DNA from 4 places in the Neobacillus sp. 204 genome. Region 4 is predicted to be linked to each of the others. Evidence: riboswitches for the same ligand, from Rfam matches in the RefSeq annotation. Region 4 holds a riboswitch; each other region holds the start of a gene.

Region 1 (5,030 bases), on a different contig from region 4:
CCCTACCTATTACTCTATTGCAATAAAACACTAAAAATTAGACTACTTGATGAATTATGACAAGAATTATGATAAAAGTAAACACATTCGCAAAAGTAGACAAAACATTTTATTTCTTTCGTTTTTCGACAATTTTTTCGATTGATTTCTTGTTTTTGCGACAAAATTCTCCAATTCCAACCAACACTTTCTTATATCTCATGGCTGTTTTAGTAAAGATTGTTGTTATTTAACCCGCAGCCCAAATACACTTCGCTTTCCGCGGGCGGCCCGGGAAGCCTCCTCGGCGCAAGCGACTGTGGGGTCTCCCCAGCCCCGTCCTCCCGCAGGAGTCTTCGTGTATTCGGTCTGCTCAGTACTTTCTACAAAGTTTTTCATCTTATTTCAAGAACAACAAACTTTTAGAAAACAGCCTATTTCATTAATTCAATAAATGGGCAATAAAAAACTGGCAGTAGATTTCTACAGCCAGTTTTTTATTTTTTTATTGAGGAATTTCTAATTTTTCGTAAATCGGCACCCATCCTTCGGTTGTAACAAAGATCCTTACTGCGACCACTTTCCGATCTTCTTCCAACGTAAAATAGTGCCTTGTATTTTCAGGTACAGAGATCAAGTCGCCAGGATTTAGATGGACTTCAAAGAACTCACCATCTTTGCCTTGGATGATAAATACACCGTGGCCACTAACTATAAAGCGAACCTCATCATCAGTATGATGATGTTCATTTTTAAAATTTGTCAGTAAGACATCCAAATTTGGAGTATTTTCTGACAAGGAGATAACATCGTGTGCTTTGTAACTCCTTCTAGCAGAGATATCAGCGATTTCTCCTGCAAAAGCACTTAGAATTTGTTCTTTTTCTTCCCCGCTCAAAAGATACTTTTCCACAAGCTCTACTGGGAGTTTGCTAATATCCCAAGTTTCATAAATAACGTCCTGAGATTCAAGAAAACCTGCTACTTCTTCTTGGACTTGGATTTGCTCATCTTTGTTCTGAAAAGTAATATACGCCATTTTAATCCATCCTCCCCTTTGTGTTGTTGGTTAGATTACTTTAAATAATTGGTTTGATTTGTACTCTAAAATGCGTAATTGATATCGAAATAAAAACTCGGATGCTTCAAGGATTTTTTTCGCCTCAAAAGCCGTTCTCCCCCATACAGTGATTCCATGGTTACGAATTAAGACGGCACCTGTATCTCCTGAAACATGTTCAGAAAATTTAGTCGCAAGTGTTGGGATATGGGCATAATTTCGAATGATGGGTATTTTTAAGACGGCGTCTTCTTCCCACAAATCAAATGCCTTGATTAGTTCTTGTCCTTTGAATGTAACCTCACCGTGATCACCATAAACTTCTGAGATAACATTATTATCAATAGTATGGACATGGAGACTGCAGCCAGCCTTCGTTTTTCGATAAATTTCAACATGAAGAAGTGTTTCTGCTGAGGGTTTTAAATGAGTTTCTTCAACTGGGTTACCAAATTTATCAACCAGTAAAAAATCTTCATCTGTACGCCTGCGCTTATCCTTACCACTAGCCGTCACCAAAAATTGAAGTGGATGTTCACTAACTTTAATCGCCAAATTTCCGCTTGTACCCATAAACCAGTCTCGGTCTGCTAGTTCATCCTTTACATCGGCTAATTCATTCCATCTTTCGTTTAGCATTTGAGTTCCCCCACCTCAATTCAATGTCATACCGTTACCTCAGGATTCCCCCATAGCTCTAATGCTAGTTTAAGTTCAGGATAGTTTTCAGCCCCTTCGGCCAATAACTTGCCTTGGAGATTTGTTTCTATCGCTTGTCGGAATGCAAGACCGCCGCCTCGGGCACCATCTGGATGGCCATGAATTCCACCGCCTGCGTTTATGACAGAATCGATACCAAAATCCCGAATCAATAAAGGCACCAAGCCTGGATGAATCCCAGCTGACGGAACAGGGAAGGACCTTTTAAAGCTATCTTTACCTGTTAATTCACTGGCAATTGAAAGTGCCTTCGTATTTTCTAATGCCACAGTCCCATAAGGAGATGGGAACAATGATAAATCAGCACCAGCATAACGGAGAAGTTTACCAAGCATTAATGAATGGGATAATCCAAACACCTGAGATGATGTAAATGCACCACTGACGGCTGGATGAGCCATTAGCGGTAAAGAGATTTCATTATCCTCTCTTAATTCCTGCAAAACATCTAACCCATAGGAAAAAACATTGAACAATAAGAGGTCAGCGCCAAGCTGAGCAGCCTTCCTTGCCTTATCCTTCAGGTGCGATGTTCTGCCTGTTAGGTTTATTGCATATAAAGTTCGGTGCCCGGTTTGATCATATACTTCTTGAAGTACTTTTTTTCCTTCAAGAATTCTTTTTTCAAATGGTGTTAATTGATTTTCGAATAGGATTTCATCATCCTTCACAAAATCAACACCACCCAGGGCTTGTTGTTTTAACTGCTCGACTAAAAACGTGAGGTCTTTCCCGAGTACGCCTTTAAAGATGCTCATTAATAGCGGTCGATTATAGACGTTTAATTTCTCCCGAAGACCTTCGATCCCAAATCTTGGACCTGGAAACTGACTCTTTAATCCCTCATCAAATTGCAAATCAAGTAATTTAATTTTTCCATCCAATGAAAGCTTACCGAAAACGGTGGTTAAGATGGCAGGGAGGTCGTTTGAAAAATTGAGCGTTGGATAGGCGATTTGGATTATTGATTGATCCTCTTTTTCTGATGGAAACTCTTCTACAGAGACGACTCTCCCTTTATGCTTGCGCAATTGGCTTTGCTCTAATTCAGGCAAGTTTGTCCATGAACCGACTGTTAGTCCAAGCGCAATTTCTTCAGCCTTCTTGTTCGGATTCTTTTCATTATGAAGTAAATATGTAGCAATAATTTCAGTCACTCCAGAACCACTTCCTTTTAATCAAACATAAAAAAACCTCTTCAGCAAAGAAGAGGTTAGCTGAAAACTAACATCTTCTCATCTATCAGCCTTGTTGCTGTAAGAATTAGCACCGTGCTTAACACTACGTATAAGTCGGTTGCCGGGCTTCATAGGGCTTTTCCCTCCGCCTGCTCTTGATAAGAAAACGATTCGTATTTTTATTAAATTATGATACTTTTTAACTTTAATTTGGATTATCGCAAGAAAAAAATAAATTGTCAATTAATTTTTTAGAATATTTCCAAACGACTAATTCTTTCGACAGCTTCAGCTAATCGGTCTTCACTTGATAGTAATCCTACCCGGACATAGCCCTCTCCAAATTCCCCAAATCCAATTCCAGGTGCAACCATAATATGCGCCTGTTCAAGGAGCAGATTAGCAAATTCCGCAGAGGAAAAACCTTCAGGAACCTTAAGCCACGCAAAAAAAGATCCCTTTGGAGCGCTGACATTCCAACCTAAGGAACGAAGACCATCAATCAATACATTCCTTCTTCGCTCATACAACTCATTTAGTTCTTTTACACATTCCTGAGAGCCCGTTAATGCCTCTCTTGCTGCCTCTTGAACGGCTCCAAATAAACTGACATACAAATGGTCCTGTAGGAGTTCAATCGCGGAAATGACGCTCTCATTTCCAATAGCAAAACCAACACGCCAGCCCGCCATATTAAACGTTTTAGATAATGTATAAATTTCAATTCCAACGTCCTTTGCGCCTTTGGCCTGTAAAAAACTCAAAGGTTTTTCACCGTCAAAACCAATGGACCCATAGGCAAAATCATGGACTATACAAATATCATTTTCACTCGCAAGTTTTACAGTTTCTTCAAAAAACTCACGAGTGGCCACAGCGCCAGTGGGATTATTAGGATAATTGAGGAACATGACCTTTGCTTCGGCTAAGACTTTCTCGTCTAATTCGCTATAATCTGGCAAAAAGTTTTTTTGCTCCTTTAACGGCATCATTACCATTTCTGCTTTGGCCAGTGCAACCCCTGACAAATAATCCGGGTAGCCTGGATCAGGTACGAGGATGGTATCTCCGGGATTTAATAAGCACTGGGGTATTTCAACAAGCCCAGCCTTCCCGCCAAACAAGATGGCCACTTCTTTATTCGGATCAATGGTTACTCCATATTCTCTTAAATAAAAATCAGCCACTGCCTGCTTTAAATAACTGTGTCCCTGAAAGGGAGAGTATTTGTGATTGATTGGATTTACTGCTGCTTCCTGAAGTTTGGCAACGATATGTGCGGGTGTTGGCTGATCAGGATTGCCCTGTCCTAGATTAATCACATCATACCCCTGTGAAATATACTCCCCGACTTTTTTAACAAGCGAAGCAAAAAACTGCTTCGGAAGACTGTTTAATAGTTCAGATGGTGGAAATTGCTTCATGGTTCACCTGCTTTACTGATTTATAAAAAGATAATTTATTGTGAAATTCTAGTCACAAATGATATAACTTTTATAACAGCTTGTAAAGAAAAAATTCCGAAAGTTCAAACGAGGTGGAGATTTTTGAAATTTAAAATTTCATGTTTACAAATGGATATCGTCTTTGGTGATCCAAATAAAAACTATCAATCGGCAGAAAGACTCATTGAAAAAGCAGTAACTGACCAACCCGACATCATTGTCCTTCCAGAACTTTGGACGACAGGGTATGACTTAACCCGTCTTAATGAAATTGCCGACAATAATGCTAGTCAGACAATTGATTTTCTTCAAAAAGCAGCCCAAAAATACCAAGTGAATTTCGTCGGAGGATCGGTAGCCAACCGTGAAGAAACCGGTGTAAAAAACACCCTGATCATCATCCATAAAGAAGGCAAACTCGTCCACAGTTATAGTAAACTTCACCTTTTTAAGCTAATGGATGAGCATGTATATTTAGAAGCAGGATCCCAAAAAGGACTTTTTCAATTGGAAAATCATAAATTTGCCGGGACGATCTGTTATGACATCCGTTTTCCAGAGTGGATACGGGCTCATTCAGCAGAAGGGGCTGAGGCACTGTTTGTGGTGGCGGAATGGCCAGCACCGCGCTTGTCTCATTGGAGAGCA
Region 2 (5,030 bases), on a different contig from region 4:
ATGATAGCGCTGTTTATCATTCTCCGCTAATTTCATTCGCAAGTTTAGATACCTTAAAATTTTTATTTCATCTGATTCAATACGAGGTTTAAAACTCATAATTCACATCCTTTTCATCTAGAATAAATTAATTTTACAAAATTCTGCACCCTCCAATAGCTAATAGTTATGACTAATTTCCGACTCTTTTCAAAAAATTCTCTCAATCCGACATATTTCTCAGGAAATCTTCCCTCCCCTCCTCCCAAAGTAGATAATTGTCGACCACTTTAAAGAGGATTTCAGGCCCGTCTCCTGTATATTTAAGATAAGAGAGTAGACCGGAGTGGTGGAAATGATAGAAGTGTTGAAAACCTTTCAAATAGCCATTAAACAGCAAGGGCATGTTCTGCCGTTACTTGAGCATATCAATTTACGAGCGAATTTGGTTTGTGAACAAAAAGCCATTCAAATTATCATCAAGGATGGAGAATTTTTCATCCTTCATGATCGCGAAGAGAACCAAACGATACCAGAGATTCGTGGGGACTTGAAAGCCATGAAGCAACTATTAGAAGGGAAAGAAAGGTTACGAGCTCTTGAACGAAACGGCCAACTAAGTATTTCCGCCCCATTACGCACAACGCTATTGCTTGAATCTATCTTTTATTTGACAAAGGCACAGGAAGACTTTGCAAAAATTATTTAAACCGAGGAGGAAACAGTATGAGTGAAAATCAAAAAAAGTATCGTTTCGAAACGTTAAGTGTTCATGGTGGATTAACTCCAGATCCGGTAACTGGGGCCCGGGCCGTTCCAATCTACCAAAACAATGCCTACCAATTTAAGAATACCGAGCATGCCGCAAATCTTTTTAGCCTAGCAGAACCGGGATACATATACACGCGGATTCATAATCCAACGACAACTGTATTTGAAGAAAGAGTTGCCCTATTAGAAGGTGGTGTTGGTGCCCTAGCGGTTGCGAGCGGAATGGCAGCCATTACTCTCGCCATTTTAAACATTGCTGAGGCTGGCGATGAAATCGTTTCGGCAGCAAATCTTTATGGCGGAACCTATAATTTATTTGCGGTGACGCTGCCGAAATATGGGATAAACGTGAAATTTGTTGACCCTGAAAATCCGGACAATTTCCGCGCCGCTATCACTGACAAAACCAAGGCTGTTTTTGCTGAAACGATTGGTAATCCAAGCCTACGCATCCTCGATATTGAAAAAGTTGCTGAAATTGCTCATGAAGCAGGTGTCCCATTAATTATTGATAATACCTTTGCCACTCCATACCTATGCCGGCCAATTGAACATGGAGCCGATATTGTCATCCATTCTGCGACAAAGTGGTTATTAGGAAATGGAACGACCACGGGCGGAATCATTGTAGATGGTGGCAAGTTTGACTGGAATTCACATAAATTTCCTGGCTTCACCACCCCAGATGCAAGTTACCATGATCTTGTTTATGCAGAAGCGCTCGGAGCAGTGGCTTATATTATTAAAGCACGTGTCCAATTACTTCGTGATCTAGGACCTGCATTAAGTCCGCAAAACTCCTTCCAATTTGTCCTTGGTCTTGAAACACTTCATGTTCGCATGAAAGAGCATGTGGCCAATACACAAAAAGTGGTTGCTTATTTAGTAAACCATCCTGCAGTGGAGTGGGTTTCTTATCCTGGTCATCCATCGCATCCTGATTATGAATTAGCCAAAAAGTACTTACCAAAAGGCGCGGGTTCGATGGTCGTTTTCGGAATTAAAGGTGGGAAAGAAGCCGGTGCTAAATTAATTGATGCGGTTACACTCTGGGCGCATGTGGCCAACGTTGGCGATGCGAAAAGTTTAATTATTCATCCTGCTAGCACCACACACCAGCAATTAGATGCCGAAGGCCTGAAAGCTGCAGGTGTAACTGAAGATTTAATTCGCCTTTCCATTGGTATCGAGAATGTGGAAGACTTAATTGAAGACCTAGAATCAGCAATGGTTTTAGCAACTGGTTTAACCTCACTAAATGTAAATGCCTAAAAGTGACCCAAACGTATTTTCCGAATATGAAGTTTTTTTCGTTGACACCCCTTTTTATCCGTGATACGATAACTTTTGTAATATAATTACTTAAATAAATGAACTTTTTAATTGAATATAGTACTTGATGCTCTTATCAAGAGAGGTGGAGGGATGTGCCCGATGAAGCCCGGCAACCGTCAATATTTATTATTGAAATGGTGCCAATTCACACAAAGCGATTGCTTTGGGAGATGGGAGAAAGGATTATTATTTATGATGCCTTTCTGCCTGCGCAGAAAGGCTTTTATTTTGTTAAAATTGAATCTTTTTGTTCAAAACGTCAAACCCTATATTATATTTAAGCGGTATATTACAAGAAAAATCTTTCAGAATCTTAGGTAAATTGAATAAGAAGCAGGTGATTCAATGATTTCTATAAAAAATGTTCAGAAGATCTTCCCTTCTAAACAAGGGCAGCTAAGAGCCGTTGATGATGTAAACCTTGAAATTCAAGAGGGTGAAATTTTCGGGGTAATTGGATACAGTGGTGCTGGTAAAAGTACCTTAATCAGAATGTTAAATGGACTGGAACTGCCAACTAACGGAACGGTTACAGTCGCAGGCCGAGTGGTCTCAAAGATAAAGGGTGCGGAACTCCGAAAAGCACGTCAAGAGATCAGTATGATCTTCCAGCATTTTAACTTACTGTGGTCGAGAACAGTTAGTGAGAATATCGCTTTTCCATTAGAAATAGCAGGTATCAAAGGTCCTGAGCGCCAAAAAAGAGTAAGAGAATTAATAAAATTAGTCGGCCTGGAAGGAAGAGAAAATGCTTATCCGTCCCAGCTAAGCGGTGGACAAAAGCAGCGTGTCGGAATTGCCAGAGCGCTCGCAAACAACCCGAAAGTCCTTTTATGTGATGAAGCTACTTCCGCATTAGACCCACAGACTACCGATTCTATTTTAGAATTGTTAGTTGATATTAATAAAAGGCTGGGTTTGACAATTGTGTTGATTACACATGAAATGCATGTCATTCGGAAAATTTGTCATAGGGTGGCCGTCATGGAAAGTGGAAAAGTGGTCGAACTAGGTCCGGTGCTTGATGTGTTTAAAAACCCGAAGCAGCCAATTACAAAACGTTTTGTCCAACAGGTAACAGAACCAGAGGAAACGAAAGAAACAACCGATCATCTACTCGAACGTTATCCCGAGGGGCAAGTGGTTCAGCTAACGTTTGTTGGAGAGGCGACAGAACAGCCATTAATCACAAATATAATCAGGGATTTCGACGTTGTTGTAAATATTCTTCAAGGGAAAATTTCTCACACGCAAAACGGATCATATGGGACATTATTTATTCATTTGGATGGACAAGCCAGCGAAATACAGAAAGCCATCGATTATATTCATTCACAGCAAGTCGGCGTGGAGGTGATCAGTAATGGCTAACTTTATGGAAATGGTAAAGTGGGATGAATTAATTGAAGCAACACGTGAAACCATTTATATGACTTCCATTTCAGTGTTAGCTACATTTATCTTAGGATTATTTCTCGGTCTGCTGTTATTTTTAACAGATAAAGGAAATTTGTGGGCAAATCGGACAATTAATGTTATTATTGCTGGGTTTGTTAATATTTTCAGATCGATTCCCTTTATCATCTTAATTGTCTTATTAATTCCATTTACAAAATTATTGCTTGGGACTATGCTCGGAGCAAATGCGGCACTGCCAGCTCTAATTATTGGAGCAGCTCCTTTTTATGCACGAATGGTGGAAATTGCCCTTAGGGAAATCGATAAAGGTGTCATTGAGGCATCGCAATCGATGGGAGCAACACATAATCATATTATTTTTAAAGTTTTAATACCGGAATCTTTGCCAGCATTAATTTCAGGGATTACAGTCACAACTATTTCACTAGTCGGCTTTACAGCAATGGCGGGTGTCATTGGAGCAGGCGGACTTGGACATTTTGCCTACCTTGAAGGTTTTCAGCGCAATCGACCGTTTGTTACGTTAGTTGCAACGATTGCGATATTAATTTTAGTTTTTATCATCCAATTTGTTGGGGATTATTTTACAAAGAAAACAGATAAACGATAACAGGAGGAGTTAGAAAATGAAAAAAGTATTTAGTTTCATTGCGATTACGTTAGTTGTATTTGCCTTATCAGCGTGTGCTGGTACAAAAAACGGAACAGAAGAAAAAGATGGTAACAAGAAATTAGTCGTTGGTGCATCTGCTGTACCGCATGCGGAAATATTAGAAGCGGCTAAACCATTATTAAAGAAAAAAGGCATTGATCTAGAAGTACAAGTTTTTCAAGATTATATCCTTCCAAATGTGGCGTTAAGGGATAAAGAACTCGATGCAAACTATTTTCAAACACCAGGGTATTTAGAATTGCAAATGAAAGAAAATAAGGATTATGATTTTGTAAGTGTTGGTGGTATTCATAAGGAACCAATCGGAATTTATTCTAAAAAATATAAAAGCTTAAAGGACCTTCCAAAAGGTGCGAAAATTATTATGAGTGATTCATTTAGTGACCATGGACGGATTTTACCAATTTTTGAAAAAGCTGGCCTAATTAAGTTAAAAGAGGGCGTTGGCGTGAATGCAAGAGTAGAGGATATTGTTGAAAATCCAAAGAATCTTGATTTCTCAACGTTAGTTGAAGCGAAGTTATTAGCTACTTCTTTCGAAAGCGGTGAGGGTGATGCGGTTGTTATTAATACAAACTACGCATTAGAAGGCGATATTGACATTAAAAAGTATGGAATCGCATTTGAAGGCAACGACGTTGTTCCAGCAAACCTTGTTGTCGTTCGTTCTGAGGACAAAAATAACAAAGAAATCAAAGCCCTTGTAGAAGTACTTCATTCTAAAGAAATTCAAGATTTCATTCATAAACAATACAAAGGTGCCGTTGTACCGGTTTCTGAGTAATTTGTATATAGGAAGAAAGTCAGTGTGAAAACACTGGCTTTTTGTATGCCGTTGCCAAAAAGCGCTGTA
Region 3 (5,030 bases), on a different contig from region 4:
ATCCAGAACGCTATCAGGACAGAACTCCTCTTTATACATTAGAAAAACTGACCGCCCCTGTTCTGATTATCCATGGTGTAAACGATGGAAATGTCTCCGTGGAGCACGCCTATCGTCTGGAAAGAAGGTTAAGATTATTAGAAAAACCAGTGGAATGTTGGTATTTTAATGAGTATACACATTACTTCCCACCTGTGATCAATAGAAAAGTCGTTGCGGATTTATCAAAGTGGATGAAAAGTCAACGTAAAAGATGATAAGATATAGGTAAAACAAGCAGAGGAGCGATATAGTTATGGGAATGCCTCTTGAGTTAAATACGATGATTGTGACAAAGGGCAGAGAGAAACGCGTAGAGGAAAACGTCTTCTTGTTAGAAAAGGAAGGGTACAGACTTTATCCAATTGAGATTCCGATTGATGTAAGAAAAACTATGGATAGTGATTCAAGTGGTACCGCGCTTATTAAAAAAGTCGAGATGCAAAATAACACCACAACGATCACCTATCAATTAATTTCTTTAAATTCAACAAACTAATAAAATAGAAATGCCCATATCGATTTGATATGGGCATACTTTATATATAACGGCGCTTCCGCTTAAGCGATTGGTCCGCCTTTTTCTTCTATTTCTTCAGCAACATTCGTAAATTTTTTGAAGTTTTCGCGGAATTTTGCTGCTAATTCTTTTGCCTTCTTCTCATAAGCAAACGGATCAGACCATGTTTTACTTGGTTGTAGGACTTCATCTGGGACACCCGCAATATGAAGCGGAATATTTAAACCAAAGATTTTGTCTTGGACAGTCTCGACATGATTTAGTTCTCCTCCAAGTGCCGCCTGAACCATGGCACGAGTGTAGGAAAGTTTCATTCGATTACCGACACCATATTCACCGCCCGTCCAACCTGTATTCACTAGAAATACATTCGCATTGTGCTCAAGGATTTTTTCACCTAACATTTCTGCGTAACGAGTCGCTGGCAACGGTAAGAATGGGGCACCAAAGCAAGTAGAGAAGGTAGCTTGTGGTGATGTTATTCCGCGCTCCGTTCCGGCTAATTTTGACGTATAGCCGCTTAAAAAGTGAAACATTGCTTGTTCCTTAGTTAGTTTTGAAATTGGCGGCAATACGCCAAAAGCATCAGCAGTCAGGAAGATGATTGTGTTTGGATGACCGGCAATACTTGGTTGAACAATATTATCAATCGCCTGAATCGGATAGGCGGCACGTGTATTTTCTGTCAAGGTTCCATCATCATAATCAGGGATTCTGGATTCTTTGTTCAAGGTTACATTTTCTAAGACAGTTCCAAAGCGGATAGCATCAAAAATTTGCGGCTCTTTTTCACGAGAAAGATTAATACATTTAGCATAGCAACCTCCCTCGATATTAAAGACTCCATTGGAGGACCAGCCGTGCTCATCATCACCAATTAATCGTCGGCTCGGATCAGCGGATAGAGTTGTTTTTCCTGTACCGGATAGGCCAAAGAATAATGCAACATCACCTTCAAGGCCGACATTAGCAGAACAGTGCATGGAAAAAATATTATTTTCAGGCAGTAAATAATTCATAACAGAAAAAATAGATTTCTTCATCTCGCCTGCGTATTCTGTTCCACCGATTAAAACAATTCTTTTTTCAAAAGATATGATAATGAAGGCTTCTGATTTTGTACCATCGATTGCTGGATCTGCCTTGAAATTAGGGGCAGAAATAACGGTGAATTCACTATCGTGAGCAAGTAATTCATCATCTGATGGACGAATAAATAGCTGATGGACAAATAAATTTTGCCACGCTAATTCATTAACCACTTGGATGGGCAAACGAGATTTTTTATCGGCACCGGCAAACCCTTTAAAAACAAACACTTCATTTTTCTCTTTTAAATAATCAATAACCTTGTGATAAAGACGTGTGAAAGCTGCTTCAGAAATCGGTTGATTGGTCGTACCCCATTCAATTTTCTCTTTTGTGGACTCTTCTAATACAATAAATTTGTCCTGAGGAGAGCGGCCTGTATACTTTCCTGTAGCGACACTAATCGCGCCTGTAGAAGTAAGAGACCCTTCGCTACGGGTTAAGATTTTTTCAACTAATTGAGGAACTGATAGTTGCACATGGACGTGACTTTCTTTTAAAAACTGTAATAATTCATTTGGAGTGTCAACAGAATTCATTTAATGAAACCATCCTTTATTAGTTTTTTATGTTGTAAATGTAATAAAAAGTATAGCACATTAGTAATAATAATCCATACTATTTAAAGTGATTTTAATACTTTTTAAAATTTATCAATAGATATAAAAATTGTTTATATTAAGAAAGTAAGTTCCTTTTTTCCTTTTTACTTTGAAAAATTCATTGACATTGTTAGACAGTATGATATTATTCTAATTTGAACGGATACTCTCTTATCCCGAGCTGGTGGAGGGACAGGCCCAATGAAACCCAGCAACCTGCAATATGAAATGATTGACCACTTAAAAGGTCCTTTTCAAATGCGAAGGTGCTAATCTGACGCAAGGCTAATGCCTTGAACGATAAGAGCGAAAGGCCCGAAAACAACCTTTCCTCTATGGTAAGGTTTTTTGTTTTGTATAAGTCCTTTTTAATAAGAGTCTCTAATAAAAATCCTTTGTTAATTACATACTAAGGGAATGAGTACCGTATCAAATTCACGAGGTTCAAGAAGTATTCCTGTAACCTTCCAAAAACCTCGATGATCTCATAATATAGGAGGAATTCAGATGTCAACAAAACGTCGTTTGTTCACTTCTGAGTCAGTTACTGAAGGTCATCCTGATAAAATCTGTGACCAAATTTCTGATTCCATTTTAGATGCTATTTTAGCGAAGGATGCTAATGCTCGGGTTGCGGCTGAAACTTCAGTAACAACTGGATTAGTATTAGTAGCAGGGGAAATCACTACTTCTACTTACGTGGATATTCCAAAAATTGTTCGTGAAACGATTAAAGGGATCGGTTATGATCGCGCAAAATATGGCTTTGACTCTGAGACGTGTGCCGTATTAACCTCTATTGATGAACAGTCTGCGGACATAGCGATGGGTGTTGACCAGGCTTTGGAAGCACGTGAAGGTCAAATGTCTGATGAGGAAATTGAAGCTATTGGTGCAGGAGACCAAGGTTTAATGTTTGGTTTTGCTTGTAATGAAACGAAAGAGCTAATGCCTCTTCCCATTTCACTTGCACATAAGCTTGCTCGTAAATTAACAGAAGTGCGGAAAGACAAAGTTCTTGATTACCTTCGTCCAGACGGAAAGACCCAAGTAACTGTCGAATATGATGAGAACGATAAACCGGTACGTATTGATACTATTGTTATTTCTACCCAACACAACCCAGAAGTAACGTTAGAGCAAATTCAACGTAACTTGAAAGAATATGTTATCAATCCTGTCGTACCAAAAGAACTTATCGATGACAACACAAAATATTTTATTAATCCAACAGGACGATTTGTAATTGGCGGACCACAAGGGGATGCAGGCTTAACGGGCCGTAAAATTATTGTTGATACATATGGCGGATATGCTCGTCATGGCGGCGGTGCTTTCTCCGGTAAAGATCCTACAAAAGTGGACCGATCTGCAGCCTATGCCGCACGTTATGTTGCTAAAAACATCGTAGCCGCAGGGCTTGCTGAAAAGTGTGAAGTTCAGCTTGCTTATGCAATCGGTGTGGCACGACCTGTTTCAATTGCTGTTGATACGTTTGGTACTGGCAAAGTAAGCGAGGATGTTTTAGTTGATCTTGTTAGTGAAAACTTTGACCTTCGCCCAGCAGGTATCATAAATATGTTGGATCTTCGCCGTCCAATTTACCAACAAACCGCAGCATATGGTCACTTTGGCCGTACAGATGTAGATCTACCTTGGGAACGAACAGACAAAGTAGAGGTTTTACGTCAAGCGAACCAATAAATAGGAAAAAGGGGAGTTACATTCTACATGTAACTCCTGTTTTTATTTATACGTCTTTTTACCTGTACAATAAAACGAAAAGTGCATAAAATGAAATGTTTACGCAGGCCAAAAGAAGTGAAAAATGTGGATATTAAAATTACCTATTGTTCACAGTGCATTTTTTAGAAAAAAAGTGGTAGTATTAGAGAGTATGTTTTTTAGACTACTCCTAGCGTAAGGTGTTTGCGCTATTGGACAATACGTCCTTCTTAAGGGATATTTAGAATGAGGTGAGGTACATAATGTGTGGCTTTATAGGTTGTGTACACGATAAAACACAAAACTATAGTGAAGAACAAAAACAACAATTTAAAAATATGAACGATATTATAACTCATCGTGGACCGGATGATGATGGTTTTTATTATGATGATCATATCCAATTTGGGTTCCGCCGTTTAAGTATCATTGATATTGAGAGCGGTCATCAACCGCTAACCTATGAGAATGAACGCTACTGGATTATCTTTAACGGTGAAGTTTATAACTATGTAGAACTGCGTGAAGAACTATTATCTGAAGGCTTAACATTTTCAACGAGCTCCGATACTGAGGTAATTATTGCGCTTTTCAGTCATTTGAAGGAAAAAGCCGTCGAAAAACTGCGCGGAATGTTCTCATTTGTTATTTGGGATAAACAAGAGCAAAGCCTTTATGGGGCACGTGATCCCTTTGGAATCAAACCGTTCTTTTATTTTGAAGATGGTGATCGCACGTTTTTTGCTTCTGAGAAAAAGAGTATTCTGTTAGGTATTGAAAATGACGTGCTTAATTATGATTCCTTGCAGCATTATTTGACCTATCAATTTGTTCCTGAACCTAATACTTTGTCTGATGGAATTAAGAAATTAGAGCCTGGTCATTTCTTTACAAAAAAAATTGGCTCTCCAATGGAAATCAAGCGATATTGGAAAGCACACTTTAAGCCAGTACAAAAATCAGAACCTGATTTTATCAAGGAAATTAAAGATGTCCTCTTTGACTCTGTCAAAATGCATATGCGCAGTGATGTTCCTGTTGGTTCATTCCTTTCT
Region 4 (5,030 bases):
ATCATTTCTGCATCTAGAAAAATAAGAATGCTGCCTCTTGCTGAACGAATGCCTAAATTTCGAACCTTTGCTCTTCCAAGATTCTTTTTATTACGTATATATTTAAAATGATATGGCGGCTTATAGCCCTTTACCTTTTCTTCCGTTTGGTCTGTTGAAGCATCATCTATAAAGATAACTTCCATTTTTGAAGGATTGAATGTTTGGTATTCAAGTGAGAAGAGTGTCAGGAGATTTAGTGGATATTTATTTAGGGAAGGAATAATAATACTGACTTCAATATCTCCGTTCTCATTTACTTGTAATTTTTCATTTTGTTTCCCTTTAGAGGAGCTTAAGTCCTTATTAATCCTGGAGTTTTGTTTTTTCCTATTTTTCCTCTGTGGTTTTTGCTTATTTACTGGGGTGGTTGGCCAAACACCATATAGACCTGCTTCGTTTCCAGTAAGCTTTTTATTCAAATTATCCTGAAGATTTTGTTCTGTCCGGCAGAGATTCCAAAGCCTAATCTCGTTGATATCTCCATTAAAGAAAAGACCAGGTTGCCCTCCAATCATTCCCGATGGGTAGACATACGTTATCGGGCTTCGTTCACCTTTTTTTACAAACTTCCCATTAATGAATAGCTGCGGCTCTCTGTCTTCATAGGCAATAGCAATATGAATAAGATCATTAATTATGGCTTCATAGACTAACACCGCATATATATTTTTCTTGGTATGTTCATAAACCGTTATTCCATTTTGTCCAACGGAAACACTAACCCCGGCATCATTATCGGACACCCCCTGTGCAGGTCCAATGATGTAATTCTTTCCACCTACTTCAGCTGGCTTTTCCCGAGATTGTTGATCAATAGTATGATCGCTTTCAGGCATAACCCAAAACTCAAAGGTAAATGTATTTTTCAGATTCGTTAATAATCGTCCATTCAAGCTATTCCCTAACATGACGCACCTCTTCAATTTTCATTTAAAAATGACTAGTCCATTTTGGTTAAGCTTTTACACAATATGAATAGCTTTTGATTTTGACTAAACTTATCCCCAGTTATTATTGAGAGCGCGTAAATTTCATAAAAAAAAGAGCACTTACATGCTCTTTTTGGAATAATGGCTATAATTTTTTTTATTACAGGACAGCAAGAGTAACTTCTTTATTGTTGCCCAACTTCTCATATTCACCTAATATTTGGAAGCAACTTGTTACCTTCTGCTGATTAATTAACTTTTCTCTTTCCTCCCTAGTTGTCTGGATAACGGCTGTATCATCAGTAGATTGAGCAATCCAAGTTATTAGAGGGTTTTTATAATCCTTTGAAAGACCTTGAATGAACCATAATTCGTCTCCATTTCCCTCTTTATCTCCATAATTAACTGAAATCGTTTTTTTATAATTCTTATTTGTCGACTGATTTTGACAGACATAGACTAGATCTTCGATCACTGCACTTGCAGTTGGAAACATTCCAGCACCTGGACCTTGTAAAGTAATACTTCCTACAATATCTGAATTAACATTTACTGCATTTTCTACGCCTTCAATAGAATAAAAAGGATGAGACTTTCCAACAAGGGCTGGTCTAACTGTTGCGTTAATTTGACCACCTTCCATACAAATACTTGCAATATGTTTAAACCTTAAACCATGTTTTTCAGCTGACTCGATTAATTCACTTGTAATCGAGGTAATCCCTTCCCGTCCAACCTCTTCCCAATTTGGTTCCTCTCCAAAAGCAATTCTGCTAAGAATCATTGTTTTATAAAACGCATCATAACCTTCTACATCGTTGGTTGGATCCGCTTCGGCAAAACCCTTTGCTTGCGCTAAACTCAGAGCGGCTGAAAAGGAATGCTTTTTCTCACGCATTTCCGTTAGGATGAAATTCGATGTCCCATTTAGAATTCCTTGGATGTGACGAACACGATTAACATTTAATAACTGTCTTAAAGTTTGAATAACAGGTATACCGCCTGCAACTGTCGCTTCGTAACCCACTGAAACATTATGCTTCTCTGCTAACCGGAGCAGCTCATTCCCGTGGTGTGCAAACATTTCTTTATTTGCTGTAATGACGTGGCAGCCTTTTTGAATTGCTTGTTTTAGAAATGTAAAGGGCGGTTCTTTGTCGACGATTGCTTCAACAATCACATCAAGTTGAGGAAGGTCTAAAATTTCATCGAAATCTGAGGTGATTAAAACATCTTCATCAATATTTCTCTTTTTCTGCTTATTTCTAATGAGTACAGCTGCAACCTCGACCTTTCTCCCTAACACTCCCTCAAGCTCTTCTGTATGAGATTGAATTGTTTTATAAACACCTTCCCCAACTGTTCCAAAACCTAGAATTGCCACTTTAATTACAGACATGTTTATCCACCCTTCAATTAATATTAGATATGACCAAATGTAGTTTTACAAACATATAAATACGAAAAACCCTCTTCATAAGAAGAGGGTTAGTTTCCTCCTCTTATCTGCCAGGTTAAATAACCTGCAGGAATTAGCACCTTTTCAAGTATTACCTTGATGGTTGCCGGGCTTCATCGGGCCTAGTCCCTCCGCCGCTCTGGATAAGAGTTTTATGTATTTGTTTCATTCAATTTCCAAGTTATAAAAAGAATTCTAGTGGAATCCTTTGTAGTTGTCAATATTATTTGAAATTTCTTTTTATTACGAGTGAATAAATCTCAAAATTTAAGCCCGCCAAATGGCGAGCCTGAAAAAATTCATATTTATCGCTGCAGTTTTCCCTCAGCTAGCTTGATTTGCTTCTCAACTTGCTCTGGAGCCGTTCCCCCAAAGCTATTTCTAACACTAACCACATGCTCGGGAGCCAATACCACATAAATATCTTCCTCAAATAATGGGTTAAAGCTTTGATATTCTTCGAAACTCAAATCCAGCAAAAATTTGTTAGACTGGATTGCATATAACACGATTTTTCCGATAACTTCATGTGCATCACGGAAGGGCAGTCCTTTTCTCACCAAGTAATCGGCAATATCCGTAGCATTTGAAAAGTCATTGTTAATTGCCTTACGCATCACATCTTTATTAACAGTCATTGTTTCGATCATCGGCGCTAATAACATTAAAGAACCTTCAAGGGTTTCAACCGTATCAAACATACCTTCTTTATCTTCTTGTAAATCCTTGTTGTAGGCGAGTGGCAAACCCTTGAGAACGGTCAATAAGCCGATTAAATTGCCATAAGTCCTGCCTGTTTTTCCACGTAACAGCTCAGGAACATCTGGATTTTTCTTTTGCGGCATAATACTTGAACCTGTGCAAAATGAATCGTCTAACTCCACGAATTGAAACTCCTGGCTTGACCAAATCACAAGTTCTTCCGATAATCTGGATATATGGGTCATGATAATGGAACCTATTGATAAAAATTCAAGAATAAAGTCGCGATCACTAACAGCGTCCATACTGTTAGGATAAACCGTTTCAAACCCCAACAATTCAGCCACACGTTCACGGTTAATTGGAAAAGTTGTTCCTGCCAATGCCCCTGAACCAAGCGGAAGCCAATTGATGCGCTTCAAACTATCAATCAATCTCTCTTTATCACGTTCAAACATCCAAAAATAGGCCATTAAATGATGGGCAAAGGACACAGGCTGAGCCCGCTGCAAGTGTGTATATCCAGGAATTAATGTTTGGACATTCTCTTTCGCCTGCTCGACTAATGCTTGTTGGACATCCTCTAATAATTTAATAAGCTCGGTCGTTTTTGTTCTTAAATACAGATGCATGTCGGTGGCAACCTGGTCATTACGGCTTCGCCCAGTATGAAGCTTTCCACCGACTGGACCGATTTTTTCAATTAATAGCTTTTCAATATTCATATGAATATCTTCATCTTCTACTAAAAATTCAACTTCATTGGTATCCACCAGCTTTTTAATAGAGAGAAGGCCATCCTTAATTTTCCCGGCATCCTCCATTGGAATGATGCCGCACTCACCCAGCATTTGCACATGGGCGAGGCTTCCAGCGATATCTTCCTTAGCAAGCTTTTGGTCAAAAGAAATTGAGGCTGTGAATTCCTCAACTAGCTTATTGGTTTCTTTTGTAAAACGGCCGCCCCATAACTTCGACATATCGTGCTCCTCCTTAACCCTAACAAGAGAGCCCTCGAAAAGGACTCGAGGGCAATCCGCATTATTTTAAAATAGATTCCTTTTTATTCACTTCTGAATTGACCTTTGTTGGCAAACCCCAAATCTTAATAAATCCTACAGCAGCATTATGATCAAACGCATCACCTTTAGAATAAGTTGCTAGTTCCTCATTGTATAGGCTGTATGGAGACTTTCTTCCAACAACAGTATGGTTACCTTTATGAAGTTTAACGCGAATGGTACCAGTAACCGTCTTTTGAGTTTCATTAATAAATGCATCTAGGGCAGGTTTGATAGGTGAATACCAAAGTCCTTCGTAAATGATCTTAGCCATTTGCTGTTCAACCTGTGTCTTGAATTGTGAAACCTCTCGAGTTAAGGTTAAAAACTCTAATTCTTTATGGGCATTGATTAAAATTAAGGCAGCAGGATTTTCGTAGACTTCACGAGATTTAATCCCTACTAATCTATTTTCGATGTGGTCGATACGGCCAACACCGTGCTTGCCGCCAAGCGCATTGAGCGTTTCAATTAATTGTACAAGCGGTAGTTTTTCACCGTTTAGAGCAACTGGTACACCCTGTTCAAATTCGATTTCAACATATTCAGCCGTATCTGGAGTCAACTCAATCGGATTCGTCCAATCGAAGGCTGCTTCTGGTGCCTCAGCCCATGGATTTTCCAGAACTCCAGCCTCACAAGCACGACCCCAGATGTTGGCATCAATTGAAAATGGATTATCTAAATCGACCGGAATTGGAATCCCATTTTCCTCTGCATATTCAATTTCTTCGTCACGTGTCATTCCCCATTCACGAACGGGAGCAACAACTTTCAAGCTTGGATTTAATGCTTGGATGGAAACTTCAAAACGAACCTGATCATTTCCTTTACCTG

Evidence for each region. A riboswitch is a leader RNA that binds a small molecule or an ion and turns the genes downstream of it on or off. The one in region 4 is predicted to bind S-adenosylmethionine.
Region 1: linked by a shared signal. The riboswitch ahead of mtnW (2,3-diketo-5-methylthiopentyl-1-phosphate enolase) and the one ahead of ACJ004_RS07400 (homoserine dehydrogenase) in region 4 are both predicted to bind S-adenosylmethionine.
Region 2: linked by a shared signal. The riboswitch ahead of ACJ004_RS10385 (methionine ABC transporter ATP-binding protein) and the one ahead of ACJ004_RS07400 (homoserine dehydrogenase) in region 4 are both predicted to bind S-adenosylmethionine.
Region 3: linked by a shared signal. The riboswitch ahead of metK (methionine adenosyltransferase) and the one ahead of ACJ004_RS07400 (homoserine dehydrogenase) in region 4 are both predicted to bind S-adenosylmethionine.

Annotation. Positions count from the first base shown of each region.
Region 1 is NZ_JBJORY010000001.1:307,609-312,638, reverse strand. Features, by position in the region: gene ACJ004_RS01595 (1,2-dihydroxy-3-keto-5-methylthiopentene dioxygenase) at 485-1,018, opposite strand; gene ACJ004_RS01590 (methylthioribulose 1-phosphate dehydratase) at 1,049-1,678, opposite strand; gene mtnW (2,3-diketo-5-methylthiopentyl-1-phosphate enolase) at 1,705-2,916, opposite strand; SAM riboswitch class I at 2,992-3,102, opposite strand; gene ACJ004_RS01580 (pyridoxal phosphate-dependent aminotransferase) at 3,189-4,361, opposite strand; gene ACJ004_RS01575 (carbon-nitrogen family hydrolase) at 4,485-5,030, shown strand, end outside.
Region 2 is NZ_JBJORY010000004.1:209,244-214,273, forward strand. Features, by position in the region: gene ACJ004_RS10370 (nuclease-related domain-containing protein) at 1-99, opposite strand, end outside; gene ACJ004_RS10375 (hypothetical protein) at 335-688, shown strand; gene ACJ004_RS10380 (O-acetylhomoserine aminocarboxypropyltransferase/cysteine synthase family protein) at 706-2,022, shown strand; SAM riboswitch class I at 2,153-2,262, shown strand; gene ACJ004_RS10385 (methionine ABC transporter ATP-binding protein) at 2,431-3,456, shown strand; gene ACJ004_RS10390 (methionine ABC transporter permease) at 3,449-4,114, shown strand; gene ACJ004_RS10395 (MetQ/NlpA family ABC transporter substrate-binding protein) at 4,131-4,961, shown strand.
Region 3 is NZ_JBJORY010000009.1:259,677-264,706, reverse strand. Features, by position in the region: gene ACJ004_RS19915 (alpha/beta hydrolase family protein) at 1-257, shown strand, start outside; gene ACJ004_RS19910 (DUF2584 domain-containing protein) at 296-538, shown strand; gene pckA (phosphoenolpyruvate carboxykinase (ATP)) at 601-2,187, opposite strand; SAM riboswitch class I at 2,419-2,557, shown strand; gene metK (methionine adenosyltransferase) at 2,758-3,954, shown strand; gene asnB (asparagine synthase (glutamine-hydrolyzing)) at 4,239-5,030, shown strand, end outside.
Region 4 is NZ_JBJORY010000003.1:27,892-32,921, forward strand. Features, by position in the region: gene ACJ004_RS07395 (glycosyltransferase) at 1-950, opposite strand, end outside; gene ACJ004_RS07400 (homoserine dehydrogenase) at 1,132-2,370, opposite strand; SAM riboswitch class I at 2,471-2,580, opposite strand; gene argH (argininosuccinate lyase) at 2,736-4,112, opposite strand; gene ACJ004_RS07410 (argininosuccinate synthase) at 4,174-5,030, opposite strand, start outside.